DNA from 4 places in the Paenibacillus amylolyticus genome. Region 1 is predicted to be linked to each of the others. Evidence: riboswitches for the same ligand, from Rfam matches in the RefSeq annotation. Region 1 holds a riboswitch; each other region holds the start of a gene.
The links. Region 1 has a riboswitch for cyclic di-AMP ahead of V6668_RS07255 (hypothetical protein). Riboswitches for the same ligand answer to the same signal wherever they lie in the genome.
Positions count from the first base shown of each region.

Region 1 (7,354 bases):
TGGCGCTGTTATTGGGGATAGCCCTTCCGGCATTGCTTGCCTTTGCCCTGGGGTGGTTTACGTTCCGTAACCGGATCACCGGTGTTTATTTTACCATCCTGACTCAAGCCTTGGTTCTCATTACGGTAACACTCTTTGTTGGTAAACAGGAATGGACGGGTGGGACAAATGGCATCACCGGATATAATTCGATCTTTGGTTTTACACTTCATTCCGCTGGAACGACGATTGCTCTCTACTATATAACGCTTGCTGTTCTGGTGATCGCTTATATGCTCTGTCGTCGAATGGTGAACAGTCGGTTCGGCCAAGTGCTCGAAGCTGCGCGTGATGGAGAGAATCGGGTGCGATTCCTCGGATATGATCCGGCAGGATATAAAACGCTGGCTTTTGCTTTTTCCGGTGCGCTTGCAGGTATCGCGGGCATGTTGTTTGTTCTTCAGGTGGGTATTATCTCGCCATCGATGATGGGGATTGTACCCTCCATTGAGATGGTCCTGTGGGTTGCATTGGGTGGTCGCGGTACGCTTATTGGAGCGGTTATCGGAGCGGTGGTGCTGAATGCAGCCAAAACAGGCATAAGTGAGGCTTACCCCGAGGGGTGGCTGTTCGTCATTGGTGGACTCTTTGTAACAGTAGTTTTGTTCATGCCAAACGGTATTGTAGGTGTATATCGTCATGTCGTTCGCTTGCTGAAGCGGAGAGGAGAGAGTGCGCATGTCCAAGTCACTCGGGAAAAACCTAAAGTCTACTGAGGAATCAGCGGTGTTGGTAGCCGAGGATATTACGGTAGCCTTTGGTGGGTTCGTTGCTGTCAAAGGCATGAACCTGAAGTTGCATGAACATGACCTGCATTTTCTGATCGGACCCAATGGTGCTGGAAAAACAACGATGCTGGATGTGATATGTGGCAAAACAAAACCCATGTCCGGCTCGGTGAAGATGGCGGATGGCACGGAATTAACACGACTGAAGGAGCACCAGATTGTTCGCAAAGGTGTGGGACGCAAATTCCAGGCGCCATCGATCTTTGCGGGTCTGACGGTGCAGGAGAATCTGACGCTGGCGGCGGAGACTCGCCGTTCCCCTTTGCAAGCCATCGGTATTCGTCGATATGGGAAAATGAGTGCTGCCATGGAGCATGTTACCCTCCAGATTGGTCTGCGAGACCGCGTTGATGCTCGTGCAGGAGCGTTATCGCATGGGGAGAAGCAGTGGCTGGAGATCGGCATGCTGCTTCTGCAGGAGCCACGGGTGTTGTTGCTGGACGAACCAGCCGCAGGCATGACGGATGAAGAAACACACAAGACCGGGCGACTTCTGCAAGAGATTGCGCGTGAGCGCTCGGTTGTGGTGGTGGAGCATGATATGGAGTTTGTGCGAGAGTTCGCAGCCAAGGTAACGGTGATGCATGAAGGAAAACTGCTGAAGGAAGGTACGATGGCGGAGGTACAGGCAGACCCGAAAGTGGCGGAAGTGTATCTGGGCAAAAGGAGGGATGACCATGCTGTCGCTGCAACGAATTGAATCCGGCTACGGGGAAAGCAATGTGCTTCGTGGTGTGAACCTGGATGTACAGCCTGGACAGGTGGTGTGTCTGATGGGCCGTAACGGTGTGGGGAAAACAACGTTGATGAAAACATTAATGGGGCTGCTCAAATCACGCAAGGGCAGTATTCAGTGGCAAAATCAGGAGTTATCCACCTTGGACTCAGCCAAGCGGGCAAGGGCAGGGATTGGTTATGTACCGCAGGGGCGGGAGATTTTCCCGCAGCTTACGGTGAAAGAAAACTTATTGCTCGGTCTGGAGACAAGTGCACCGGGAGTAAAAACGTTCCCGGAGGATGTACTGGCGATGTTCCCGGTGCTTGCTACGATGTATGGACGGCAGGGCGGGGATCTGAGTGGTGGACAGCAGCAGCAGTTGGCATTCGCCCGGGCATTGGCTTCGCGTCCGGGGTTGTTGCTACTGGATGAGCCGACAGAAGGCATCCAGCCTTCTATCGTGGAGGACATTCGGCAGGTTATTTTGCAGCTCAAGGCAAAGGGGGACCTCTCGGTTCTGCTGGTAGAGCAGAGTATTGATTTTGTACGAAGTGCCGCAGATTACATCTATATCATGGACAAAGGAACCATAACCCTGCATGGGACACCGCAAGAACTGGATATGTCGCAGTTTGAACATCATCTCTCCGTATAGTTGTAGTTAGTCGGCCAGTGGAGAAAGGTTTTAGGAGCGCTTGTCCAGGATATTCGAGTATTTCGGATATAACCGCCGGATGCATTCCGGACAGATGTCATGCGTGAATTCGGCGTGGGTATGCTTCTCCAGATAACTCTCAACGGAGTTCCAGTGTTCCTCTTCGTCCTTGATTTGTTTGCAGACAGCGCAAATAGGCAGCAGTCCGCGCAATGTGCGCACTTCAGACAATGCTTTCTTCAATTGGTGTTCTGTCTTTCTTTGTTCGGTAATATCCATGTGTGCAATTAAAGCGAGATCGGTATCCAGAATTGAATTTGAATAAGATAGAGGGGTGAGTTCTACACGAAACCACCTCTTTTCGTTGTATACAGTATACACGCAGATGTCATATGTATGATTTTGATTAAAGGGTATTCCGCGTTCTTTCAAATTCTGTGCGACAAGTGCCATGTTAGCGTTCTTGCCTCGTTTTGCCCAGGCTTCCGTCAGGTGCAGGTAGTGTCTATGACTACTGTGTATATCCGGGTTTGGTGAGCATTGACCAAGTCCCTGTTGCCAGGCACGGTTACAACTTTGGATAATCCAATTGTCATCAACAATGATGAGCTGGTGACGTATGGACTGGAACGACAGCCTCTCCAGATCGGATGTAACATGTCTCATGGATGAGACCCTCCTTTGGCAGAAATCTTATCTCAGTTCATCTGGAATATCCAAAATATCAGCGACCAGGTGTCTGAATCGGGTTGCTTTGCGTGTGCCGTGAATAAGATTGGATAAACGATAGGGTGGGATGCCATGCTGTTCACAAAAGGTCTTCTGGTCCACTTGAAGTTCGGTTAGCCGTCGTTTGATGGCCCATCCGAACGGAGTAACTGGTTTTTTCTTGTTCAAAAGGGTTCACCCCTGGTTAGAATGTAGTATTCAGCCGCTCTTTCTTCATGTAGATTATATAGAAATGCGAGCTGTATGTTTCATTATATACGTAAATTCGTCATCTAACAATTAAAAAAGACGGAAAAAAGTGTATTTTGTGATTATAAATGGCGTAAACACGTAAATAAAACAAATAAAATGACAAAAAACACGTCGGCAAGGAGGTTGCCGCGTGTTTTTTAGTTTGTTTGAATGAAGGGGAGCAGGTATGAGGAGGAAGAGGATTAGGCCCTGTAGGCATGAAGTCCAGCTCCGAGCATATGGAAACTGGGGAAAAACGATTTCATGGACATCGAGGTTGGCTGTGCCAGTCCATCCGCAGCCGAGGCGCTGACGGTCTTCCATTCATTCTCCAGATCTGTGGCCAGGCGGACCATCAGATCCTTGGTTGTATCGTTGTTCAGGGGAATGACTTTGGAGGCTTCGGTTATGCAGGCATTCATGGCTGAATGCAGGTAACCAAGGACCGCCTCCTCGACCGGGATGTCGAGGTGGTGGTTAATCCAGGCGTGAACAGTGGAGAGGCAGCCAACCGAATCATATTTGGCAAAGATCTGTTCGAGCTGGCTGAATTCAATCCAGGGGTGCAGAGCGCGTGCGAGTCTGATCAATCGTTTACCCATGGCGGCAGCTTGTTCTCTGAGATCTCCAGGGGTTCGCTGAACATGGACGAGCTTGTCGATCAGAGCTATCCGCCATGTATCCTTGTGATCTGTTGCGGTATAGATGCCTTTGATAGCCATACCTTCAAGACGAACGATGCTCGGATGCAACTGACAACGCATGAATGATTCGAGATCTTCAGCATTACGAATGGTACCCTCCCTGATATGGATATCCATGCCGAAGGAATGGGTGAACCCTCCAACCTGAATAGAGGAATCAAGCAGTTTGACATAATCGAGCAGCTTATTCCCACGGTTCACAATCATTCGCCTCCTGTGTTCGTTTAATGTCACTTAAAGTAACATTTATGTTCCTTTTTGTTTGCTTTGTGTTTAGAAATCCGAATTATATGATAGTTATCATCCCATGAATGTCCGCTTTTTGTCAATAGTATCCGTGAAATTTAATGGATTAAATCTGGGATTTAATATTTGTGTTATTTTATATAACTTATTGTGTTATTTATTTTGCGAAGTGCAGGGAGGACTATATATAAGGAAGGACTATATATAAATGAACCAACAAGATCGGCTCTTACCTAAAGAGAGGGGATCAAATCTAATCATATGCAGTTCATGGGTAATGATGACGAGATTATGCGATTTTTGATGAAAATGCCTAGCTGAAAAAGAAGTATTAAAAAATACTTTACTTTTAGTTCTGAACCCGGTATAATCAATTCTGTTGCCGATTATTTACGACATGCGGTCGTGGTGGAATGGCAGACACGCTATCTTGAGGGGGTAGTGGGCGTATGCCCGTGGAGGTTCGAGTCCTCTCGACCGCATCATATGAACGATTAAAAAGCAGCTTTCCATTAATGGGAAGCTGCTTTTTTTGTCTTTTTCGAACAGTATGACATCTGGGTTGAAAAAAGGCCATCCATTACCGGAGGAATGTTGCTCTACCTACCGGCTACGGGTGGCCTGTGTATTATTTTTGCAGCAAATTCTTGATATCTTCTTCAATCTTGTCCGGTGTTGTTTTGGGAGCATAACGTTTAATGACCTGTCCGTTCTGATTCACCAGGAATTTGGTGAAATTCCATTTGATTGCTTTGGAGCCGAGCAGGCCAGGAGCTTCTGTGCTAAGGTGTTGGAAAAGAGGGTGAGCGCTTGAACCGTTCACATCAATTTTCTCAAACATGGGGAAGCTCACGCCATAATTCATCTGACAGAACTCGGCAATATCGTCGGAAGATCCTTTTTCCTGTGCAAACTGGTTGCTTGGGAAACCAAGAACTTCAAATGGAGCATCTTGAAATTTGTCTTGCAATTCTTGCAGACCTTTGAATTGAGGGGTAAGGCCGCATGAGCTTGCCGTATTCACAATCAGGAGCACTTTGTCACGGTAGTCGGACATTTCAACTTCTTGACCGCGAAGGGTATTCACTTTGTAATCGTAGACTGTCATCTAAATCGCCTCCATTTATTTACTCTTATATCTTCTATTATATTGGTTGCAATTAAATATTGCAAAACTAATATGGTGTTAAAAGAATCAAAACAGGCAAGTTGTGCAGAATACGTGAATGAATTGCGAAGTGATTTACGCCAGAGTGAGAATTAGATAGCCTTGAAGAGATAGATAGAGTATAACTTTGTTGTAAGCGTTATTATGGATAGGAATTGGCAAAAATCTGCCGATTTGGTGATCTGGGCGGACTTTACACCGACATGGCACGGGTGTATGATTCATAACGTAATTTCAATTTAAACTAAATTGTACTTGAAAAACGAAACAAACGATAATATCGCTCGATCTTACCTTAAGATATACGAACGATGTTTTAATCGCTGAGTTTCCATTCATTAATGAATGGGAAACGGGGGAACCAACGGAATGCGCTGTCCAGGACAGTGGGCATTCATGGGGTGAATTTTCCGGTGACAGCCGGAAATAGGGCGACTCTCGCGCCCGAATCCGTCAGCTAACCTCGTAAGCGTTAAAGGGAGAGGCAACAAGCCGTACGCTGGTTCATGGTGTTTTCGCCATGGGTTATTTAAGAAGCGTTCGGGAGGCCTTGGTCCCCCACGCTTCTTTTTTGTTGTCTTTTCACGCCAAGGGAGGAACGAATGATGGATACTGAGATGATCTTAGTGACTGCTCCAAATGAAGCAGGACGTAAATTTATCAAATTGCTGATGTACAAAAAAATGCCGTTTGCCGTTCTAACCAACAGTGCAGGGGAAGAGCGAAGACTCCGTAGAATCGGAGTAGAACATGTCATTCGCATGAATACGGCTGCAGCTCAAAAATGGTTTTTGCCGCAGGGCAGCGTAGGCAACGTGTTTATTTTCGAGAACAGCCTGAATCTGACCTGTCGTTATTTACAGATCTGCCGTTCATGGACATCGAAATCCCTGTGCGTCATTACGGAGCAGAGTCATCCTAAGGGCATCTATCGGGGCATGGGCGCAGACCGGATTGTATATTCGCTCAATGGGGAAGTTGGCTTTCTCCTCAATGGTTAATGCCATAGCTTGTGATTGCTCAGGTGTAAGGTGCCTGTTATAATTGAATGTATCGATAAACGGAAGTTTGAGGAGACTCATGCAGGATGGTGAGTCTTCTTTTTTATGCTTACAAGGAGGAATTGGCGTGCCGGATGTAGGTGGATTGAAATGGTTGTTTTTTGATGTTGGAGATACGCTGGTGGATGAATGGGAGCCGGTTGATGATATTATCGGACAGTTTGTCCGTGAAGCTTGTGCTTTGGGGTATCCGGTGACAATTGAGGCGGTACGCGAACTGTTCGCGAGTTGTTACCGAAAATATGAGCAATGGCCTATGAGAGTGGCGATTCGCACATTCGTTGAAGACGAGGGGCATCAGAAACAGATTCAGGACAAGCTGAAGTTTCAAAAAGATCTTGAACGTCCTTTTCCTTCAGCGGATTCCGTTCTTCAGCAGTTGTCACGGCATTATCGCATTGGCATTATTGCCAATCAGAGTCCTGGAACGGAAGAGAGACTGGAAAGCTATGGCTTGCGGAAGTATGTTGATGTTCTGGCATGTTCGGCTGAAGAAGGAGTGTCTAAGCCAGACCCTGAGTTATACGCTGTGGCCTTGAAGCAGGCCGGTTGTGAACCGGAGGAAGCCGTCATGATCGGCGATCGGATCGATAACGACATTATACCTGCTCGGAAGCTGGGCATGCGTACGATTCGAATTATGCAGGGTTACGGAAGATTCCAGCCAGAACTATCGGATGACAAACGTGCGGATTGGACCGTTGATTCATTGGATCAACTCTTGCCGTTATTGATACCAAATCAGGATTAGATGCAGATGGTTGTTTATTGGAGTTTGAGTTTTACTATAAAAGGAAACATGTTGCTGTATTGCAACAATAAAGGCTGATCAACTGGGTATAAAATACCGGAGTTGATCAGCCTTTTTAGTATTTAGCCAATTAAAATGAGATTAGAATAACCGAATCGTCTGAATGATCAGATATACATTCAGCACAACGATAATCGCGGCAATGACCCATGAGATGATTTTGAGCCACAATTTGTTGGCGAATGCACCCATGCTTTTTTTATC
Region 1 is NZ_CP145892.1:1,629,043-1,636,396, forward strand. It holds gene urtC (urea ABC transporter permease subunit UrtC) at 1-755, shown strand, start outside; gene urtD (urea ABC transporter ATP-binding protein UrtD) at 718-1,527, shown strand; gene urtE (urea ABC transporter ATP-binding subunit UrtE) at 1,505-2,200, shown strand; gene V6668_RS07230 (hypothetical protein) at 2,231-2,866, opposite strand; gene V6668_RS07235 (hypothetical protein) at 2,894-3,097, opposite strand; gene V6668_RS07240 (urease accessory protein UreF) at 3,364-4,065, opposite strand; tRNA gene V6668_RS07245 (tRNA-Leu) at 4,510-4,592, shown strand; gene V6668_RS07250 (glutathione peroxidase) at 4,739-5,218, opposite strand; cyclic di-AMP (ydaO/yuaA leader) riboswitch at 5,590-5,765, shown strand; gene V6668_RS07255 (hypothetical protein) at 5,881-6,279, shown strand; gene V6668_RS07260 (HAD family hydrolase) at 6,407-7,090, shown strand; gene V6668_RS07265 (Nramp family divalent metal transporter) at 7,232-7,354, opposite strand, start outside.

Region 2 (7,354 bases), 700 kb from region 1:
ATAAGGGATACATATACAGATTGCACTGCCCATCCAAGTTGAAAGGCAATGCTGCCCATCGGGATTTCGAATTGGATGATGCCGGGCATCTGAGCTGACATGGCAAAATGAGCTGCCATCAGCATGAAACCAACGCCAATTCCACCCACCACTCCACCCCACTTCAGCACATTCCGACTACGGATCTGGTTACCTACTGGCACAAGAACAGCTTGAGCCAACACCAGATTGAATGAAGTATACAACAGTGGAGACAGCCACACTTGAATAGGGTTTGAGTCTGTCGTCAGTGTGATGAATCGGGAAGCACCTGGATGATGGATGGTACTTGTGATCATGAGCAGAGATAACAGGAGCATCATGGGCACGACGATGCTATTCATTTGTAGGATGGCTTGAATGCCCCGACCGAGAAGCAGATATGTCCCTACAAGTGTGACGATCAGACCTGTCTGATAATGCAAACCCAGATGCTCGACAAAAACGGAGCCTGCTCCGGCAAGCATGACACTGTTCACGCCAATGAGAATGAGAAGGGTCACCCAGGTGATCCATTTGCCCGCCTTATGGCCGAATAAATGTTTGTTCAGATCCTCATAAGAGCGGGACCCGGTATCGTGAGCGATCAGCATCATTTTGGTACCTAACCAGACAAAGAGCATGGTGGATAAGCCTATGGTGATGGTGGCCCATTTGCCATACTGGGTAAAAAACTGCAAAATTTCTTGCCCTGTAGCGAAGCCGGCTCCGACAACCGTTCCGATGTATGTAAATGCGATCTGCAGCACCCGAAATGCCTGTTTCATGTGTTTCCCCTCTCAGGCCCCTGTATAGTTTGGACATGCGGGTACCATGGTACAAGGTATGCTTGACCCACGAAAGTCATGACAATCGATAATGAGCTTTGGCTTGAAATGCGTCTCAAGGACAGCGCCCAGGCAATTTCGCTTGAACTTATAGATAGATATATGATACTTTTACCTCATAGGATAGGCTTGGGAGGTCAAATCATGGAATTATTGAAACAACGAATATTACAAGAAGGTGTGGTTATCTCGGATCAAGTATTAAAGCTGGATGGTCTGTTGAACCACCAGATTGATCCTGCATTAACGATGGAGATGGGACGTGAGTTTGCTGCCCGTTTTCGTGAAAGTGGAGTAACTCGGGTAATCACGGTAGAATCCTCAGGGATTCCGGTTGCTTTTGCAGCAGCCTATGAACTTGGGGTGCCCCTTGTATTCGCCCGTCGCAAAAAAACACTTCTGGCTGATCCTGATGCTTACTGTGAACGTGTACCGTCCTTTACCAAAGGAATTGTAACTGACATTATGGTATCCCGCGAGTTCATTCATGAGAATGACCGCATTTTGTTCATTGATGATATCATTGCCAATGGAGATGCCGCTCGTGGCGTCATCAAAATTATCGAGCGTTCCGGTGCGGAACTCGTCGGATTCGGCGTTGTGGTCGAGAAAAGTTTTCAGGCGGGGGCACGCACGATTCGTGAACAGGGTATTCCGGTGGAAGCCTTGGTACGCATTCGTTCCCTGAACGATGGAACAGTACAATTTGACGATAACGAAATGTGACATTTTAAAGGAATAGGGCCTATTTTTTGAACTATGCCTTTGCATGACCGCCGATTTCATTTATAATGGGGTTATGTTAGGGAGAGGAGGCAACACCATGGGGAACCAACCGGCAACAGAACAATTTTTTAATGATAAGCTGGCGGAATCGAAAGTTCATTTTGAACGTGCCCTGGATTGTAAACATACGGAATTCGATGACCTTTATCCCTATATGATTGAACATCCTCAATTTTTCTGGTACAAACGCTATGTTGCCTGGTCAGAATTACTGACGATTGTAGGCTTGTGCGAAGAGTTGTCCTTCTCTTGGAAAGAACAATTTACACCGCATCAAGTGGAGTACCTTGAAGAACGTGTGATGTCCGCCAAAGTGCTTGATTTTTGGTTCGAGAAGAACGACAGCAAAGAGCACGCGCAGCGGTAACTTTCAGTCGGGACATAATTTCGAATGACATGACAGTCCAATACAGTCACGTGAGACCTAAATGACTTTTCATTTAGGTCTCTTTTTGTAAATAAATTTGAAATATAGGAGCCATGAAGATGATTAGTGATACAGAATTGGACGCCCTGCGTCTGTCAGGTGAGAAAGTTAGAGTCGTACGGGACGAGCTGGAATCGAACGACGTGAAGGGCATTGTGGTTGCCTGGGATGGCGAGCAGGTACTTATCCGTCGTCAGAATCGACGTGTCGTTAAGCTGGACCGAGGTTACAGCTATCAGCTGTTCAGCGAGCCGCGCCAGAGTCCACTTAGTGAGTAACAGCTTATAATTATGGCAGAGCCATGAGCGTTAAATGTTTGGAATTACCATGATTTCTTGGCATAATTGGCTCACTCGGGAGAGAAGATAGGTACAGTGAGGAAGATCTGTAACTATAGCCGAGAGGGTGTGCTACAAGCCATGACATTGATGAATGATAAAGTTCATGCCTACAAGGATCAGATTGGAGCATTAAGCGATGTGCTGCCAGGTGTGGTGAAGTCGTATCATGAGTTTACCGGAGAATGCTTCCAACCTGGCGTGATTGATGCGAAGACAAAACAGCTAATTGCACTTGGCATTGGATTATTCGCCAACAATGAGGTATGTACTTTCTACCATGTAGAAGAAGCCCGTGCCAAGGGAGCAACAGATCAGGAGATTATGGAGACCGTAGCCGTGGCTGGAGCTGTTGGTGGAGGACATGCCCTGTCTCAGGGTGCGATGCGAGTGCAGAAGGCGCTGCATTAGTAAGCAATGCAACATACATTTTTAAGTGCAAAAAAGGCATCCGGTTAATAACCGATGCCTTTTTGTATGTGAATCACATTTTACCTAACATTTTATCATACATAAACTGTCCAGTTACCCGACGTGCTGTTACATAACGATCATTGAAGTATGGATTCGATAACTTCGTGATGCTTACACCTTTACTGCTGGAGGCATGAGCGAATTGTCCGCCGCCGATATATACACCTGTATGTGAAATGCCTTTGCCTGTTGTATTAAAGAACACCAGATCACCTGTCCGAACATTGCTCTTGGATACGGGAGTACCTGCTTTGGCTTGCTGCTGCGAAGTACGTGGTAATTCAATGCTGTATTTGTTGAAAAGATATCTCATAAAACCAGAACAGTCGAAGCCGGCTACAGTTGTGCCACCCCATTTGTAAGGAATACCTGTCATGTTGTTCACTACGGAGTTGATACTGCTTGCCTCTGTGCTTGTTGCCCCGGATGTAAATAATACAGCTGCTCCAAAAATGGAGATAATCAGTTTTTTCAAAATCAATGTTCTCCCTTCGATGCCTACGGAGTTAGCTAAGGGTTCGGTAGAAGGTTCCCTATATTTCCTATGTATAAGAATAATTCACCCAAATTGGTTCCCCCGTTTTCAAACATGAAACTCGGCAATGAATAATTAAGTTTTTGTAACTATTTGAAACTATATTGCATAAATGCGTAATTGTCAAACCCATTTAAAACCCTTCGTAATACCTCAATGTTAGCGGAATTAAGGTTTTTATATGAAAGAAGGGATCAAGTTTGGGTATCATTCATGACAAAAACGTCATTATTGGTTCGTTTAAGACGAATTTGGATAAATAAATAGGTTTGTCATGAGTTAAAAGGACTATCCCGTTATGTAGAATTAGAGAGATTATATTCATTAAGTTGCATATATTGACAAAAATCGATTTTTTGCATATTATCTGATTATCCAATCCACATATTGGATGAAAATTGATTTTATTATGCGATAAATACAAATAAAGGAGGTTTGGGGCGTATATCATACGTAAAGTAGAAGTGGAAGATTTATAAAAACGAACATAGGAGAGTGTTACATTTGAAAGCGAAGAAAATAATTACTTTTGTCCTGGCATGTACGATGGTGTTCTCAGTAGTTGGAATGGCAGTTCTCCCTGTAGGGACGGTATCTGCTGCAGATGCGTCGGGTACTACAGCGAGTATTTCTGATATTTTTAAGAACCAGCTGCCGGATGGAGGTTGGAGAAAAGATTATAAACAGACAAGTGGAGAGTGGGCAAAGTCCACGATAGACAACAAGGCTACATACTCAGAAATTAGAAGATTGGCGAAGGAATTTAAAAAGACAAATGATCCGCGTTACTCCACAGCTGCAATCAAAGGAATTAACTTTTTGATCAACATGCAGTATTCAAACGGCGGATGGCCACAAGTTTACCAAAGCTCCGGATACCACAAGCACATCACTTACAATGATGATGCCATGATTAATGTAATGATCATGCTGGATGAAGTAGCAGCACGCAAAGGTGATTTCTCATTTATCGACAGTACACTTGCTAACCGCAGTAAAAATTCAGTTGCCAAAGGTGTGGAGGCGATTCTGAATACACAGGTCGTTTCAGGTGGTAAGCTGACAGCATGGGGACAACAACATGATTCCAGCTCTCTTAAACCAGCGAGCGCAAGAATCTACGAAGTGCCATCGCTGACAGCTGGAGAGAGTGTAACGATTGTTAAATTTCTGAAAACCAGACCTGCTAACGCTAAAATTACCGCATCCATTAAAGGAGCGGAGGCTTGGTTTAACAAAGTGAAAATTACGGGTTACAAGTATGAAAGAGCTAATGGAGATAGTAAAATTATCGCTGATTCCAAAGCTGCACCAATTTGGGCACGCTTCTATGAGATCGGAACGGATAAACCAATCTTTATTGGTCGTGACGGGGTAGTTAAATACAAATTAAGTGATATTGATAAAGAAAGAAGAGGCGGTTATGCATGGTATGGCAACTGGCCTTCCAAGCTGTAATTTGTAGTATGCTTCCGTATTAATGAACCAAACTATTAGCAGCAGTTAAAGGTAAAGCCCGAATCGACATGGACGTCTGATTCGGGCTTTATTGTTATTATTTTCAGTGTTGACATGATAGATTACGCATGATATATTATTTCTTGTCGCCGATATGGATGACGGAGATACAATATGCGGTCGTGGCGGAATTGGCAGACGCGCACGGTTCAGGTCCGTGTGGGCTAACCCCCGTGGAGGTTCGAGTCCTCTCGACCGCATCTAAAAAAAAGACTCCTTAAGCTAACGCTTAAGGAGTCTTTTTTTGCATTTTTTGATATAACACTAACTTTAGTGATGAGTATCCAAGAGGTTAGTGCTTAGCTGCACGTACAGCAAATGTCTTCCATCAGCCATACGGAACGTTTATTGTGCTGCGGTAACATTAACGCTGTCAATATTCGGTCCTTCCGATCCGGTGGTAACCACTTTCAATGTATTGGTCCCCGTGTTCATGGGGACCTGTATTGTTTTTTCAACCCAAGTGGACCAGCTTCCCGTAGCCGGAAAGGGCTCGTTGCTAATGACTTTGGTTCCGTTCACAAAAATGTCGAGGTTCCGAGTGCCGCTTTCCAGCGCATAACGAAACTTTACGTTTTTGGTACCTGTTGTCGTGTTATTAATGCCGTTCCATTGAATGGCCGAACCAGTCATCGCATTGAAGTTAACATACCCGGACCCAGTGTAACCGGTGTAGATTGTTTCAATGGCAGCTTCCGTAAGTGACGTTCCGGTCTCGGCTTCATACGTCGTGCCACTGCCTGTATTCCCGCCGCTATTTCCGCCAGTAACGTTGGCAACAAACGTTGTTACGCTCTGAGGCGGGAGCTGTGCCGTGAAGGCTCCATTGGATACGTTAAGCGAGGTTCCGCTTGCCAGATTTCGACTGCTGTCCGTAATCCATGAGGACACAGTAGAGGCATTACCATTCTGCAGAACGAATTTTTGGCTTGTGGCTGAAGTTCCACGGTTAATTGCCACGACGACGACTTTGTTATCACCTTTATAGGCTGAGACAAATGTGTTTGTATCCGGATTTTTCGTTGCATCGACTCGCAGGTAGCCTGGACGCACGAATTTAGAGAAATGAGCCATATTATACCCGCGTTTGCTTATGGTACCGTCCTCTTTCATCGGACCATACTGTCTGCGGATGTACCACCACACGTAGGCCTGGAAATCACCTTCTACCATGGCATTGTGCATGTGATAGGAAACGTCTAATGCTTCAGGCCAGCGGTCTGCTGAGTTGTTGTCACTGTTTGGAACATACACTTCAGTCATCCACAGTTCTTTACCGGCTCCTTTTTGCTTAAAGAGAGGGTAGGCAAAATTCGAAATCTGGGTTCCATACGTATGTGCTCCCAGAATGTCCATGTTGGCAAGTGCCTGCGGATCATTCAGGATTGGGTCGGATATGTTCTTTAAGTACTGGAAGGATTCAGGCGCCATGACTTTGGTACCTTGAATGGACCCGGCATTTTCTTTCATGAATCGAAGGATCTCTTGTGGAGTCCACCAGGTCCAGTCATGAGCATAATCCGGTTCGTTTTGCACAGAAATGGCATACAGATCTACGCCGTTATTTTTCATGTAGGTTACAAAGTCGTTCAGATGTTGCGCATATGCGGTATATTTGTCGTATTTCAGACGTTTGGCATTTGTGTCCCCATTGCGGTTGAACGTTTCAACCATGCTGCTTGGAGGATTCCATGGGGATGCAAATACAATAGCACCCTTTTCGATAGCTCGTTTGGCTGTGGCAACTTCACGATACCAGTTATTGGAATCTGGATCAACGTAGATCCTGAGAATGGAGAAGCCTAATTGATTCTGGTCATTACCAAAAGCAGTTTCACGTTGAGCGGGAGTCAGATCACCAATCCAGGCAGGAAGGTTAATGCCCCCAAAGCCCTTGATCAGCTGTTTTTCCGAGGACAAATTAATGTTGGCATCACTGGCTGCTGACACATTTGTCGGGGTTAACATCAAAGGCAGGGCTGTTAAACAGGCCAAAAGAACATTAATCGTCTTTTTTAGTTTGAATTTCACTACTTTCATCCTCCTCGATAATAGTAAGTTACATAGAGAAACCGCAACCAGGAATAACAAACAAGAATAGCGGATTGTCTGGCATTTATTTTATGTAAACCCTTTCAAAACCTCCTTCCATAAATCATAGAATAGAAATGAAGCATAGAACCTCTTTCATTTGTTGATTCTACTAAATAATTCCTAAACTGAAAACCTGACAAATTACAGTATTTTTTCTAATTAATCTCTATTTTCCAACTGTTCAATGACAGTTATTGTCTGAATGCTAAGGAGAAAACTGGAATGATGGAGATCTTCACTTGAGATAGAGGTCTTCAATGGCGGGGATATGATCATTAAGGAAGGCTTTGGCTTACATATTCCTCCCTTCATTATC
Region 2 is NZ_CP145892.1:2,328,063-2,335,416, forward strand. It holds gene V6668_RS10575 (hypothetical protein) at 1-806, opposite strand, end outside; gene V6668_RS10580 (xanthine phosphoribosyltransferase) at 1,011-1,592, shown strand; gene V6668_RS10585 (hypothetical protein) at 1,690-2,019, shown strand; gene V6668_RS10590 (hypothetical protein) at 2,139-2,357, shown strand; gene V6668_RS10595 (carboxymuconolactone decarboxylase family protein) at 2,499-2,828, shown strand; gene V6668_RS10600 (C40 family peptidase) at 2,902-3,366, opposite strand; cyclic di-AMP (ydaO/yuaA leader) riboswitch at 3,372-3,503, opposite strand; gene pelA (pectate lyase) at 3,922-4,884, shown strand; tRNA gene V6668_RS10610 (tRNA-Leu) at 5,061-5,144, shown strand; gene V6668_RS10615 (carbohydrate-binding protein) at 5,290-6,984, opposite strand.
Region 2: linked by a shared signal. The riboswitch ahead of V6668_RS10600 (C40 family peptidase) and the one ahead of V6668_RS07255 (hypothetical protein) in region 1 are both predicted to bind cyclic di-AMP.

Region 3 (7,354 bases), 1.5 Mb from region 1:
TCGTTGCCGTCTATAATCATACGCATACCGCCACGAAGGAACTGATCGTCAATCTCTTCTACTTTTGATTCCAGTGCAAGCAAACCTTCACGACGGGTAGTGGAAGCCCAATCCATAAATGTGCCGATCAGGGATACGCGATCAATAAGTACTTGATTTTTGAAAACAATCCCGAAAAGCTTAGGGATTTTCTTAACTTCAGACATCGGAAATGCGATAAAGATGGTTCCTGCCGTACCAACAAAGATAATAATGTAGGCTGCGGGATTGTTAACCAGGTTGATTAAGGGCGCACCCTTCAAGAACATACCAAATACAAGGGAGACCAGCCCCAAAATTAGTCCAATAATCGTTGAAATGTTCATCATACACCTCATCCATGAGATAAAATTGAATCCTTTCAAGCGGCTGTGTTCGGGCTTCCGGACGAATTTTTGGCCGCAATCCGTTCAATGTTAGGCATTCCTTACGGTTGCTAAAACAGTTAAAACGGTCATATATGTATTTATCGACCAGAAGGCCTTTTTTTTTAAGGGCTATTTTCAGGTATAATAAGATCAAATCCGCTCCTTAGGGGCCGAATAGGAGTGAAAAGCCAATGGGCGTAAAGCATGGACGGGATTATGAAGGAATTTTGACAGATCTGACAACGGCAATCGGACGCATACCGGATCGGTATGTTTTCTTTGAAATGGACGCGGAAGAGTGGGGGAGACTGGCTGCATCTGACCAACTTGAAGTGGATGAGGCATTGGCGGAGGATTTGTTCTATGCGCTGGGCGAGGAGTCCGTTATTCCGGTTGGAAGTGGCGTGGTCATCCATGATAAGGAACAGCACCGCATTCATATTTTGATCGGGGAAGAAGAGTTGACATTTGTACCTTTAATTTAGTGTGTTTACATGCATTTTCAGGGGTGTAAATGGAATTGGAATTCCCCTCAAAGCCTTATGGTTATTGGTTCTATGCCATGTAGTTGATTGGATTTTGAAGCTTGTCCGTGGTAAGATGTTAGTCGTGAAATGGGCCAACCGCATGGCGGTGAGCCTGGCCTTTGAGGTTGCTGTTGATAGCGCCGAAGGTGTCGGTGGTTATACGGACGCATGTCTGTAATGTACCACCCTATGGGGAGGAAGATAACGCATGGTTTTTTCGCAAGAGGAAGTCGAAGCTCATCTGGGAAGGCTGGAAGGCTGGGAACTGGAAGAGGGACGGTGGATTGTACGTAAATTCGTGTTCTCCAACTACATGAAAGGGATTGCATTTGTGGATGAGGTCGCTGCGATCTCGGAAGCATTCAATCATCATCCTTTTATTACGATTGATTATACAACGGTTACGCTGCGTCTCACATCATGGGATGCGGGTGGTATTACATCTGTAGATATCAAGGAAGCAGGGCAATATAACGAAGCTTATGACAAAATGAGGTCGCAATAACGAGGTTGGTTATTATCACGCGGCCAGAAGTGAGTGAACCATACATGTCAGACTATAATCAGAAACAACCTCTTATTGCTGTCGTAGGCAGTCTCAATATGGATCTTGTAGTGAAGACAGACACGATTCCGGAAGAGGGAGAGACGGTGAGCGGTGAGGAGCTGCATTATCTCGCTGGTGGCAAAGGGGCGAACCAGGCTGTTGCTGCTGCGCGTCTGGGTGGACAGACTACGATGATTGGTGCGGTGGGATCGGACGGTTTTGGCGAACGTCTGCTGCACAGTCTGACGGAAAGTGGTGCAGATGCCTCGCGGGTTCGCATATTGGAAGACACGGTTACAGGGACGGCTTCCATCTGGCTTTCTCGGGGAGACAACCGGATTATTGTTATTCCTGGTGCGAATGGGCAAGTGGCGCCTGAAATGCTGGAAGAGGCGGATACGGTTAAAAGCCTGACTGCAGCCGCAGCGGTGCTGCTACAGCTGGAGATCCCGCTGCCAGCGGTTACCCGCGCCGCCCAACTGGCGGCTGAAGGCAGCGCACTGGTGGTGCTCAACCCGGCTCCCGCGGTGCCGGGTCTGCCCCAGGAGCTCCTGCGGTGCGTCGACGTTGTCACGCCAAACCGCAGTGAGCTTGCCGTGCTTACCGGCCGGGATCATCTCCGGCCGGAAGACCTGGATGCGGCGGTCGCAGAGCTCGCCGCATCCCTCGGGGCCGCTGTCGTCACGACGCTCGGCCCCGAGGGGGCTGTCTACGCGGCGGCGCCTGGTGGCCGCGTACAAGCAGGGCGTGCCGGCGCGTGCCGTGCGCCCGGCTACGCCGTAAGCGCCGTCGATACGACCGGCGCTGGCGATTGCTTCAACGGCGCGCTGGCAGTAGCCCTCGCGCGCGGTGAGACTTTGGACGCGGCCGTAGGCTTCGCCATGGGTGCGGCCGCGTTATCCGTGACAAAGCTCGGCGCCCAGTCCGGGATGCCGTCCGCACGTGAAGTTGAGGCCTTCCTGGCTGAGCATGCCGCAGAGGCTTAATAATTGATATAACAAAGAGGCTCTTATTCTCCGAAAAGGGGATTAAGCGCCTCTTTGTTATGCGTGTGCAGAGATTATTTCTTCTCTGACAGCCACATGGCGATATTTGCAATCTCTTCGTCCTGCAGTTTGCCCTTGAAGGAAGGCATACCACCTTTACCTTTGACAATCGTAGAATAGATCTTCTCCAGATCATCCTGGCTGCCGATGTTGGCCAGAGCAGGTCCTACGCCACCTTGAAGCTGATCCCCGTGACAGGAGATACAATTGGCTTTGACCAGTGCTTCAGCTTGTCCGGCATCCAATGTTACTTCCGGCATGGTTGGCTTGGCTTCTTCAGCTACTTCTTCTTTCCCTGGAAGCGTAAACATTAAAACAATAGCTAAAGCGCATGCTGCAAAAAATACTCCGCTCATGATCCATTTGTGCATCCCTTATGTCCCCTCCAGAATGAAAGATCATCTAACCTGAAACTATCCATATCATTATAACGGAACCTGTACTGACATCATAGCATTTTGTGGGAATTTTTTGAACTAATCACATAACAAGGGGCAAATTTGGTTGTTTTGCAATGGATTCTAACCGCGAGGCCCTTCATAAACCATACAGTGAAAGGGCTTCAAGCCGCTGGGGGTCTGTCGTTCGTATGTATCCTGGGTGACAAATCCACTCTTCAGATAGACTTGAATGGCACGAGCATTCCAAGTGAGTACTTCCAGATCAATCTCATTCGTGGGATTTCGGCGAATAGCTTCTTGTACAATGGCAGTGACAAAAGCTGTCCCTTGACCCTGACCACACAGCTCTGGATGCATGCCAAGGCCAATCCGGGTTACCCCTTGAAGTGGGAAGTATTGAGCAAACCCACATATACGATCGTTCTGATCCAGGACGATCGCATATTGCTCCTGCCGCAGCTGTGCATCTCCGAATTCCACTTCCAGAGCTTTCATCTGCTCCCAGGGGAGCCAGCTGTAGATATTGTAAGGCGGATCATACTGCCAACTGCAGATAAGCTCCGCATGTTCTTCTCGCATGGGTACAACGTGAAACGTCACAGGGGTTTCCTTCATACACCTGCATGCTCCTTTCCTTGAAACAGAACTCTTTGTCCACTCTACAAAAGAGATGTTCATTTAGCAAGTCTTCCTTCCCAAGAAAAAAAATGAAACAAAAGTTCCGGTAATTTCGTTTATATTATAACGGGATGGGTAAAAACATCATAAGGGCACGGACGAACGAACGCAAAATGAACCTGTTGATGTCGCAGGATATGCCCCGAGTATAACTTGCAACATGAATAAGGATTGAAGCACAAAAAAACCGCCGGATACATTCCTGCGGAGAATGTACCGGGCGGTTCTGTTATGCTTCTTGCTTCGTTCCAATATGGTTAATGGTTACAGCATCATGTTGCTCAGCTTGTCCCTAGTCAAGGGCCAGTGATTCATATGCGTCCGTGCTCATAATCCGTTTTGCGCCAACATAACGATTGGCCCAATAGTTTTCACTCAATGCACTGATCGTAACGCCTTTGGAAGAAGAGGAGTGTGCGAACTTTCCATCCCCTACAAAGATTCCTACATGGGACACGCCTTTACCTGTTGTATTAAAGAACACCAGATCGCCAGCTCTCATCTCCATGCGGGATACGGAATCGCCCATGTCGAATTGGGAACTGGATTGGCGTGCCAAATCAATACCCAACTTGTCGAATACATACCGGGTAAATCCGGAGCAATCAAAGCCGTTAAGCGTTGTTCCCCCACTTTTGTATGTAGTTCCCATTGCTGAATCAATTACTGTGTCCATCTTTGAATCTGCGAATGCGCTACCTGCACCAAGCGATAAAGCGAATGTGATGCTAAGTACAGCTGCGGTTAATTTCTTCTTGAACAAGAGATATTCCCCTTCCAATGCCTGCGAGGTTAGCTTAAGGATTCGGTTGAAGGTCCCCTATGATCCCTCTGTAGCAAGATCAATTCACCCATAACTGGTTCCCCCGCTTCCCAGGTGCCAGGAATTTGGCTATGCTAGTTATGCACCTGCGAAATCAAGAAATGACGATTTAATTTTAAGTAGTTACAAATATGAATGTAAAGATTACAAAGTTGTTACTAAAAACTCACTGCGATTATTGTAACAGAGGAGTACGGCTTTGGCAACGTTTAGCAACAAATTTAGCAAAAAAAACCTCGACCTTTGACGGGGAAAGGTTGAGGTTTGCCTATTTATAAGTACATATTAGGCCATGAGTTTAACATGTGATGGTAACAATTTTTAAACTATCTGCTCTCGCCTTTGGATATTTTGGACTGCCATAATCGGAAATGGCTGCATATTTTCCACAGACTCAATAGACATCTGGCAAGTGGATACGTCTGTTGTAGTATAAGTCCGGTCAGTCCAGTTAATAACCATGAGGCTGTAGTGAATGCCCCAAAGACGAGCAGGTGTACTCCGCCCAGCAGTAATGCAATGCCGATTACAGCGATGAGATGACGCAGTGCAATCCAGAGTGCTTTGAGGGTACCGTGAGCCCCGCCTTCTCCTTCTGGTGCCGAAACACCGAACTGCATATAGAGTATGACATGGTGGATGATCCAACCATATACAATCCAGGCAGCAACATAAGGTATGCCAGGTAAAAGTAATTGAAGGGAATGAAATCCGTCCATGAGAATCGAGTAGAGCTTCGGTATGAGCCAGTAGGCGGGCAGAAGTATCAATAATGTACGTATGGTGTGGAGCAGCAGCATCGGTTTCCACAGATTTTTGATTCCGCGGACAAAGGGAATGCGCTCTTCTGTAGAATTAAAGTGCTGAAGTGAGTAGAGCAGTCCTGCCTGAATGAGGGGGCTGATCAACATGCGAACCAGCAGCATGCCCCCGAGAATCCATAGATAACGATGAACCTCCGGATGGGTAGACAGGTTAAGTTGACTTTCCATTTTGAACAAAAGTGTACTCAGCTCACCGGCATCAGCATCTGGATAGCGAAGGAGCAGTGGGATGACGGCCGATTGTACCATTCGATAGAAGAAATATCCCCAAATGAGTTGATAGAGAAATAAGAGTGCGGCAATGAACATATGCTGACGGACGAGAAACCAGCCTTCACGTATTTTCGCTTTCACCGTTTCCACCTCACCATGACAGACCTCCGAATATGGCTTCTATTAGTTTGGTTACACTCATGCTCCAGCGGGACTTCGTCTGCTCATCCAGTCCGGATTTCAGGAAATTGTTCATATGGCGGTTCTCCAGCACGATCGAGTACAGGGGATCGGTCATGGCCCAGGATACGGGGGATGTGTGAGTTAATTTATACGTGATGCGATCTTCTTTGCCATTCCATTGCTTGGTGAGGATATGCCCGTCTTCAAAGGCAATGCGAACAGGAACGGCGTTGTAATCACTCCCTTTTTTTGCGATCGTCACGGATGACTCGTACAATGTTTGACCGTCTTTCTGTACGGGCGTAACACGAATCTTCTCTACAGCAAAGTCAGCCATCCCGTTACTATAGACATATTGGTCAAAATAATCAGACCAGGAAGTGCGGGTCACTTGTTCCACAATTTTCTGAAAATCAGCCGAAGTGGGATGTTTGAAACGGTACTTCTTCACATAGGTAGAGAGAATACGCTCCATCTTCTTGGCACCAACTTGATGTTCAATGCCGAGCAATACTAGCTTGCCGCGTGTGTAGACATTGGCTGCATACTCATCCTGTGAATCGAACTTCCAGGACTCTTGTGTTAAGGATGAAGGAGATGTAATCAGTCCCGATTGTACCGGCAGATTCGGAATCAATCCGTATTCCTGCTCCATCAGTTTGTCTTCAGCATAAGAGGTGAATCCCTCATCCAGCCAGGCTTCTTCGAATTCGTTGCTGGCAACCATGCCGTAGAAGTACTGGTGTCCGATCTCGTGGACTACGGTACGTTCCAGGTCATAACCTGGCGTAGTGTCATCGGCTCCAAAGGCCGTAACTAGCGTAGGGTATTCCATACCTCCAGCACCGTTCCCCGCTTTGGGTGGAACTACGATGGATAAGGTGGCGTAAGGATATGGGCCAAACCATTTGCTATAATTGGCTAGCGCGGCCTTCGCGGCGTAGAAATAACGTTCTTTCAGATCCTGATGAGCTGGGTCCAGATATAACTTGATTCGAACACCAGGCACATTGGGTGCAGAGAAGGGTTCCTCGGCGTAGACAAAATCCGGTGAAGCTGCCCATGCGAAGTCATGCACATCATCGGCGTAAAATTGATAGACCTTTTCTCCATTCTTCACCATGGCTTGCTGCGTCGGAAATCCGGTAGCAGCCACTTTGTATGTTTCAGGCACCCGAATACGTACACTATATATACCGAAGTCAGCGTAAAACTCTGAATTGCCATGGTACTGGTGCAGATTCCAGCCTTCCGTTGTTCGTCCACGTCTGCCCACAGGTTCATAGGCACTTAATTTGGGAAACCATTGACCTGCCATGACAAAATGATCAGCAGTTCCCATCCGGGCAAAAATCTTCGGCAGATTCACTTCAAATCGGGTGTGGAGCGTGATGCTTTCCCCGCCTTTGACGGGTTTGGGCAAGCGTACTTTAATGAGGGTGGTGTCCTTGATATTTCCGTCATCTGGTTGCACATACTGCATCCGGTGCAGCAGAGAGAGCCCGTCCTCCGTTTTCATTTCGGTAATGTTCATGGAGCCGTAGCCATTGGTAGGCATGACATCACCCCGAAGCTTTCCACCGGATTCCTTCATAAAGGTGGTGTCAGCAGAAGAGAAGGCGTTGGGATACATATGAAAGTAAAGCTCGCTGACGGTTTTTTTACCTGGATGTGTCCAGGTAATCGTCTGAGTCCCTTCCAGTAC
Region 3 is NZ_CP145892.1:105,531-112,884, forward strand. It holds gene motA (flagellar motor stator protein MotA) at 1-365, opposite strand, end outside; gene V6668_RS00500 (hypothetical protein) at 599-892, shown strand; gene V6668_RS00505 (hypothetical protein) at 957-1,112, shown strand; gene V6668_RS00510 (4a-hydroxytetrahydrobiopterin dehydratase) at 1,143-1,439, shown strand; gene rbsK (ribokinase) at 1,484-2,467, shown strand; gene V6668_RS00520 (c-type cytochrome) at 2,542-2,898, opposite strand; gene V6668_RS00525 (GNAT family N-acetyltransferase) at 3,049-3,543, opposite strand; gene V6668_RS00530 (C40 family peptidase) at 3,899-4,369, opposite strand; cyclic di-AMP (ydaO/yuaA leader) riboswitch at 4,373-4,510, opposite strand; gene V6668_RS00535 (hypothetical protein) at 4,756-5,607, opposite strand; gene V6668_RS00540 (M1 family metallopeptidase) at 5,618-7,354, opposite strand, start outside.
Region 3: linked by a shared signal. The riboswitch ahead of V6668_RS00530 (C40 family peptidase) and the one ahead of V6668_RS07255 (hypothetical protein) in region 1 are both predicted to bind cyclic di-AMP.

Region 4 (7,354 bases), 1.6 Mb from region 1:
GGAGGCGTTTGACGAATCCAACGGGACTTTGTTATTTTATGAATCGCCTCATCGTATTCGGAAAACATTAGTCCACCTTGAAGAAATTCTGGGTGATCGCTCGATTGTCCTGGCTCGTGAACTAACCAAGCGTCATGAGGAATTCGCAAGGGGTACTGTGAGGGAATGCATAGACTGGCTTGAAGAGCATCCACCTCTTGGCGAGTACTGCTTGCTAGTAGAAGGCATTAAGGAAGAGGAGCGTAAGGCTGAGCGCGAAGCATGGTGGCAGCTCATGTCACTCGCGGATCATGTCAGCCATTATGAGGGTGAAGGACATAACCGCAAAGATGCAATGAAAAAAACGGCTACCGATCGCGGTCTGGCGAAGCGTGATGTATATAATGCATTAATCGAGTAGTAATCTAACCAAATATCTTCTGTTGTGGGGAACATAACCTGAAAAGAAGCTTATATCCAACCTTAGTGGAATATTAAAAAGAGCAGAGTGGCTAAAAAAAATTCCGAACAAATTTCATCGTTCTCTCCCAGTTCGCGTGTGACAGAATCATTTTGGGTAATGGAACCCATAACAAGGCAAAAAAATACCTTCCGCGGTGGGGTTCACACCGGGAAGGTCATTAAGGAATATTAAAAAGGTTAGAAATAACAATTTAGATAAGTCCAGTATACCTGGTTTTTCTTATTTTGCCACAGGTGCAGGGATTTCGGAAATACATTCGTTACAAACAATTTTACCTTTGAAGTAAGTAACGTTCTCTGCATTACCACAGAAGATACAAGCAGGCTCGTATTTTTTCAACATGATGCGCTCGCCGTCAACGTAGATTTCCAGAGCATCTTTTTCACCAATACCGAGCGTACGGCGCAATTCAATTGGAATAACTACCCGTCCCAGTTCGTCCACTTTTCTTACAATACCTGTTGATTTCATCATTATAATCAGTGCTCCTCTCAGCTAACTATCTTTGTCATTATTCGACATTATTTTATGTTTTATGATACTCATCATACCAACGATTCCCAAATCAGTCAACCTTAAAATTAGCTTAAAATTAAGGCTGTTTTTCACAAGGTTACTGGTGGTAAGGGATTGGAAGCCATTTTTCGCATTTAAACCTCAATGTCAGCTTTGTCGATTTGGAAAACGACAAAACTACTTCATTCGACAAAGTTCGTCATATGGTGTCGAATCTTAGGTGAATCGCAGAGCTCAAAGCGTTAATATAAAAGAAATTAAAGGAGTGAGTCGACATGGAACAACGTTTAACGGAAGAGAAAGTATTCAAAGATCCGGTACATAATTATATCCACGTGCAAGATCCGGTTATATGGCAGTTAATTAACACCCCGGAATTTCAGCGTTTACGCCGGATTCGTCAACTGGGTACTTCTTACCTTACCTTTCACGGAGCAGAGCATAGTCGGTTCTCACATTCACTAGGTGTTTATGAGATCACACGCAAGATCATCTCTCAATTTGAAAGAAGTCATTATTCGGATTGGCCGAAGGAAGAAAAGATTGTAGCTCTGTGTGCAGCTCTACTTCATGATCTCGGGCATGGGCCATTCTCTCACTCCATCGAGGAAGCTTTTGACATGAATCACGAAGATTGGACTTGTCGCATTATTACAGGTGATACCGAAGTAGGGGCGATCTTAAGACGGTATGCTCCTGATTTTCCTGAGAAAGTAGCGTCTGTCATTCAAAAAACGTATGAAAAGCCGATTGTGGTGAACTTGGTGACCAGTCCGCTTGATGCAGACCGAATGGATTATTTGCTCAGGGATGCCTATTTTACAGGTGTAAATTACGGCACGATTGACCTTGATCGTATCCTTCGGATGCTACGTCCTTATCATGGGCGGATTGTAGTCAAGGAGTCAGGCATGCATGCTGTGGAGGATTACCTAATGTCTCGGTATCAGATGTATTGGCAGATTTACTTCCATCCGGTAACTCGTAGTTCTGAAATTATATTGCGGCAAATATTCAAGCGAGCGAAAACACTCCTACAACATGGTTTTCAATTCCGCTTCATGATTGATCCACTCCCTCAATTATTTGAAGGAGAATTATCCGTGGATGAATATTTGCAGTTGGATGAAGCATTAATTCAGACGGCATTTACGCAGTGGCGCAAGGAGGACGATACTGTTCTGAGTGAGTTATGCGAACGTTTTATGGATCGCAAGTTATATAAGTATGTAGAGCTTGAACAGGTCGACTTGACAATGATGGAAGAGATTCGGGAAGCTTTTGTACAGGCTGGCCTCGATCCCGAATATGATCTTGAAATTGATTTTCCTTCGGATAATCCGTATGATGTGTTTCGTCCGGATGAATCCACAGATAAGCAGATTCTTCTTCTGGATCGACAGGACAATTTACGTGAGTTGTCAGAAGTATCTGACATTGTCCGTTCCATCAGTGGGCTTCACCGAGGGAAACATCATTTGTATTACCCGCAAAACAAGGTGGATGCGATTATTCACGAATTACCGTCACATATACGCCCCTATTTCTTGTAATCATGTGGGTATAATCCGATGAAGAATTTCGATATCAAAACACTTTCTAAAAGAGCTATTTTCCATGATACAGTAATCTGCTTTAATGGGGAGTATATGTAGATCGACATAATTTTGTAAATGCAAGCAGGCAGAATGAGCACAATTAGCAATATATAGATCAGAATATCCGTATATCTTCTATATATTGTAGTTGTGAAGAAACAAACGTAATGATGTAATACACAGATTACCCAAAATGTTTTATGTATGAGTCATTGAATTATTGAATTTTACAAATTGGATTTTGAAAAAAAAAGATAGTCGTTATTTCGACATGAAGGGAGATACAGACATGATGCTGTTCGACACACATACACATCTGGATGCACCACAATTCGACGAGGACCGCGAGGACATGATTCAGCGTGCTGTGGATGCAGGAGTTGGTCGCATGATCAACATTGGCTTTAACCGGGAGACAATTCCAACCACAATGAAACTCGCTGAAACATATGACTTTATATATGCAGCTGTAGGGTGGCATCCTGTAGATGCGATCACAATGCAGGAGGGCGATTTGGAGTGGATTGCATCTTTATGCAAGCATGAAAAAGTGGTTGCGATCGGTGAGATTGGATTGGATTATCACTGGGATACTTCACCAAAAGAAATACAGCATCGCGTATTACGACAACAAATTGCTTTGGCGCGTGAAGTGAACATGCCAATTGTCATCCATAATCGGGATGCGCATGAGGATATCATAAGAATTTTGCGTGAAGAGAAGGCGGGTGAAGTTGGTGGTGTGATGCACTCGTTCTCGGGCAGCTGGGAAACAGCAAAAAGTTGCCTCGATATGGGCTTCCATCTCTCCTTCGGAGGACCGATCACATTCAAAAATGCAAAGCAACCCAAAGAGGTGCTGGAGAAGGTTCCTATGGACCGGTTTTTCATTGAAACAGATGCTCCATATTTGACACCGCACCCTTATCGTGGGAAGCGAAATGAGACAGCGCATGTACGTCTGGTTGCAGAGGCAGCTGCGGAAATTAAAGGCATTTCGGTGGAGGAAATTGCTGCAATAACAACCAAAAATGCCATGGAACGATTTGGGATTCGTTAAAAAAACGAGCAAATGAGGTGAAAAAGGCAGGTAAGCGGAGGTAATTTGCCCTTTGATCCAAATAAATCAAGAATATTACAATATTTTAACCAAATATTCAGAAAAACGTACTTGATCAACGCTTTACAACATGCATCAAAACAGGATATCATCTTTTCAGTGAATTGTTGTGCGGAAAATTGGACAGATGTTCGGGGGATGAACAAAGGGACACTTTCCGATGAAACAACATTACTTTCATGAATCAGTCTCGCTGAGTCTCCGTTAACGGAGAGCGGGGGAACCAATAGGGCTTAAACATCGGTGTATTTGGCCGATGCGCAACGTTCGCTGACCCAAAAGCAGCGAAGGGAACTGCGAAGCCGTATTTGATTTCTTCTTTGGGTCTCGGGGTGAATTCAAGGGCGTCCGCCATGAGCGGGTGACCCAAGATAGGGCGGCTCTCTTTCGCCCGAACCCGACAGCTAACCTCGCAAGCGGAAAAAGAGAGGCAACCTCGTGCATGAATTTCCGATATTCAGAATCATTCGGAAGCCACGAAAGAGTTCCTCTTACACTCTTTCTTTGGCTTTTTTGTTTTTGAATAAAAGAAATATTGTCATCATACGGTAGGTATTCAGGAGGATGACATCATGTTGCGAAGATTGATTCATGGTGCAGAACCGGATTATGTTGGTCCAATCTGTGTTCTGTAGAAAATTTGGTATAGTCACGTCAAAGACATCATGCATTACTTTAGACGGCGAGGCTATGAAGGAGGACGGAGAAGTGGGCACATTCCAACCAGAAGAGACCCATGAGTCACGATCATCCAGTAAGTCTTTCGCGTTGCGGTGGAAGCATGAGAACATGCGTCAAATGGCATTGATCGCGATTTTCTCAATTGCGCTTACAATCATGATCTTGTTAGTCGTTTACGGTCAGGCCGGGAAACAAATTTCGCTGGTTATTGATGGCAAAGCTCAGGTGGTAGAGACTCGTACAGGAATGCTTCAGGAAATGCTGGAGGAGCAGTCGATCACAGTCAGCCCTCACGATAAGGTATCCATGTCCATGAATGGGGCGATTACAGATGGAGACCGAATCGTTATTGAGCGGGCCGTTCCAGTTAACATTACGGCAGACGGAGACACCAAGACTCTGTATACAACCGATTCATCGGTAGAAGATGCAATTCAAAAATCAGGTATTCAAGTTGAAAGTAATGATAAAGTGTATCCGGCGCTTGGAACTGCTATCAAAGCGGAGATGAAGATCCGTGTAGTGCGCGTAACAAAGCGTACAGTGGATGTAGAGCAACCGATCGCTTACAAAGTCATTAAAACGGCTGACCCTAGCTTGTACAAAGGTGATAACCGTGTCGTTGTGAACGGCAAAGAAGGCACAATTGTACAGCATATCGAAAAGGTATTTCAGGATGGAGAATTGGTCTCCAAAAAAATGGTCGGCAAATCTGTCGCTAATAATCGTGTAGATAAAGTGATCGCTGTCGGCACCAAAGCAAAACCGGTCGTGAAAGAACCTGAGATTCAGACCGTATCGGCTCAAACTTCAACAACCAAAAAGGCTACAACAACGAACTCGAAGAAAACATCTGCCTCGGGCAGCAAAGTGATTACCGTATCCGGGACTTCTTTTAAATACTCCAAAGTACTTAAAAATGTATCCATGACTGCCTACTCTTCCGAAGAGCCTGGCATTGGAACTAAAACAGCTTCCGGTACTCGTGTAACGGAAGGACGCACCATTGCGGTTGATCCCAAAGTCATTCCAATTGGCTGGTGGGTATATATCGAAGGTCTGGGATTCCGTCGTGCGGAAGATACAGGCGGTGCCATTAAAGGCAACAAAATTGATGTGTATTATGACAGTGTGAAGCATGCCCTGAATTTTGGACGTAAGAAAGGCAAGACGGTCTACGTGATCGGTCCGGTGAAGCCGGAAGCGAACTAAAATCGTTTTACTTTGAAATGGGAATGCTATAAAATAGTTGCATGAATGATTCATGCGGAATATGCGGCGGAGGAGTCTGAATTCAGTCTCCCCCGCCGTTTGGCAGAGAAGAGGATATTCCTCTTCTTTTTGCGTTAGAAAGGAAGAAATGGAACATGATAAAAGAAGTCATTGTGGTGGAAGGCCGTGACGATACGGTAGCTATCCGTCGGGCCGTGGAGGCCGATACCATAGAAACAGGTGGATCAGCTATCAACCAACGCATTCTGAAGCGGATTGCGCTTGCTCAGGAGAGACGGGGAGTCATTATACTGACAGATCCGGATCATGCTGGCGAACGCATTCGAAAAATTATTGCGAACAAGGTGCCAGGTTGCAAGCATGCCTTCATTCCGGAAGCCGATGCAACGCGCAAAGGGGACATTGGGGTGGAGAATGCCTCACCAGAGGCGATCCGTCATGCTCTGGCGCGCGTACATACTTCATACGAAGGTGCTCCGAGCCTGATCGATTGGGAGGACCTGATCGCGGCAGGACTTATCGTGCATCCGCAGGCTGCTGCACGTCGCATGGAGATGGGCAATCTGCTAGGCATCGGTTATTGTAACGGGAAGCAGTTCCACAAACGTCTCAGTGTATTTCAGATTACACGGGAAGAATTCTCTACAGCATTAGCGCAAATTGAACGTGAAGGATTGTGAGCATATGAAGAACATGGAAGAGACGATTGAAATTGCAACGCCCAAGCGTACGAAAGAGATTATTCAAAGACACGGATTCTCATTTAAGAAAAGTCTGGGTCAGAACTTTCTGATCGATCAAAATATACTGAACAAAATCGTTAATGCAGCCGATCTGGACGAGTCTAAGGGCGCACTGGAGATCGGGCCGGGTATTGGAGCCCTCACGGAGCGACTGGCTCGGGTAGCCGGTCCCGTCACAGCCGTAGAGATTGACCAGCGCTTGATCCCAATCCTGGGAGAAGTGATGCAGCCTTATTCGAATGTACGTGTTCATCATGGGGATGTGTTGAAGCTTGATCTGGCTGAGTTGTTTAATACGGATTTTGCATCCGTGGACAAAGTCAGTGTCGTAGCTAACCTGCCTTATTATGTAACGACTCCAATCATGATGAAACTGCTGGAAGAGAAGCTGCCGGTAGACAGCATTGTTGTCATGATCCAAAAAGAAGTGGCTGAACGCATGGCTGCTGCACCTGGATCAAAAGACTATGGCAGTCTGAGCATCGCAGTTCAGTACTACAGTATGCCGGAACTTGTGTGTATTGTGCCTCCTACGGTCTTCATTCCGCAACCTAATGTGGAATCAGCTGTCATTAAGCTGAAGGTGCGTGAGCAGCCACCAGTGGAGATTCCGGATGAAGCACACTACTTCGAAGTGGTACAGGCTTCTTTTGCTCAGCGGAGAAAAACAATCTCAAACAACTTGAAGGCACGTTTCTTCACAAAGGAGAACCGGGAACAGGCAGACATTCTGCTGGAGCAGGCAGGTATTCAACCGTCCCGGCGTGGAGAGACATTGAGTCTGCAAGAGTATGCCACACTCAGCACCGTAATGTGGGAAGCAGGGGTACGTGCAGCGCTGTAAAATTTGAATGAACCAAACCGGGTCTCTGCCCATACGATGGGGTAGAGGTGATTACGTTGATGAATATCGGAGACTTGGTCGTTCGGAAGTCATACGGCGGCGATGTGACTTTTCGGGTGGAAGGCCTCCAGTTGGATGCTGCGGTCATTAAAGGGA
Region 4 is NZ_CP145892.1:29,015-36,368, forward strand. It holds gene rsmI (16S rRNA (cytidine(1402)-2'-O)-methyltransferase) at 1-400, shown strand, start outside; gene V6668_RS00135 (AbrB/MazE/SpoVT family DNA-binding domain-containing protein) at 683-937, opposite strand; gene V6668_RS00140 (HD domain-containing protein) at 1,255-2,532, shown strand; gene V6668_RS00145 (TatD family hydrolase) at 2,867-3,637, shown strand; cyclic di-AMP (ydaO/yuaA leader) riboswitch at 3,879-4,132, shown strand; gene V6668_RS00150 (3D domain-containing protein) at 4,406-5,590, shown strand; gene rnmV (ribonuclease M5) at 5,746-6,291, shown strand; gene rsmA (16S rRNA (adenine(1518)-N(6)/adenine(1519)-N(6))-dimethyltransferase RsmA) at 6,296-7,198, shown strand; gene yabG (sporulation peptidase YabG) at 7,258-7,354, shown strand, end outside.
Region 4: linked by a shared signal. The riboswitch ahead of V6668_RS00150 (3D domain-containing protein) and the one ahead of V6668_RS07255 (hypothetical protein) in region 1 are both predicted to bind cyclic di-AMP.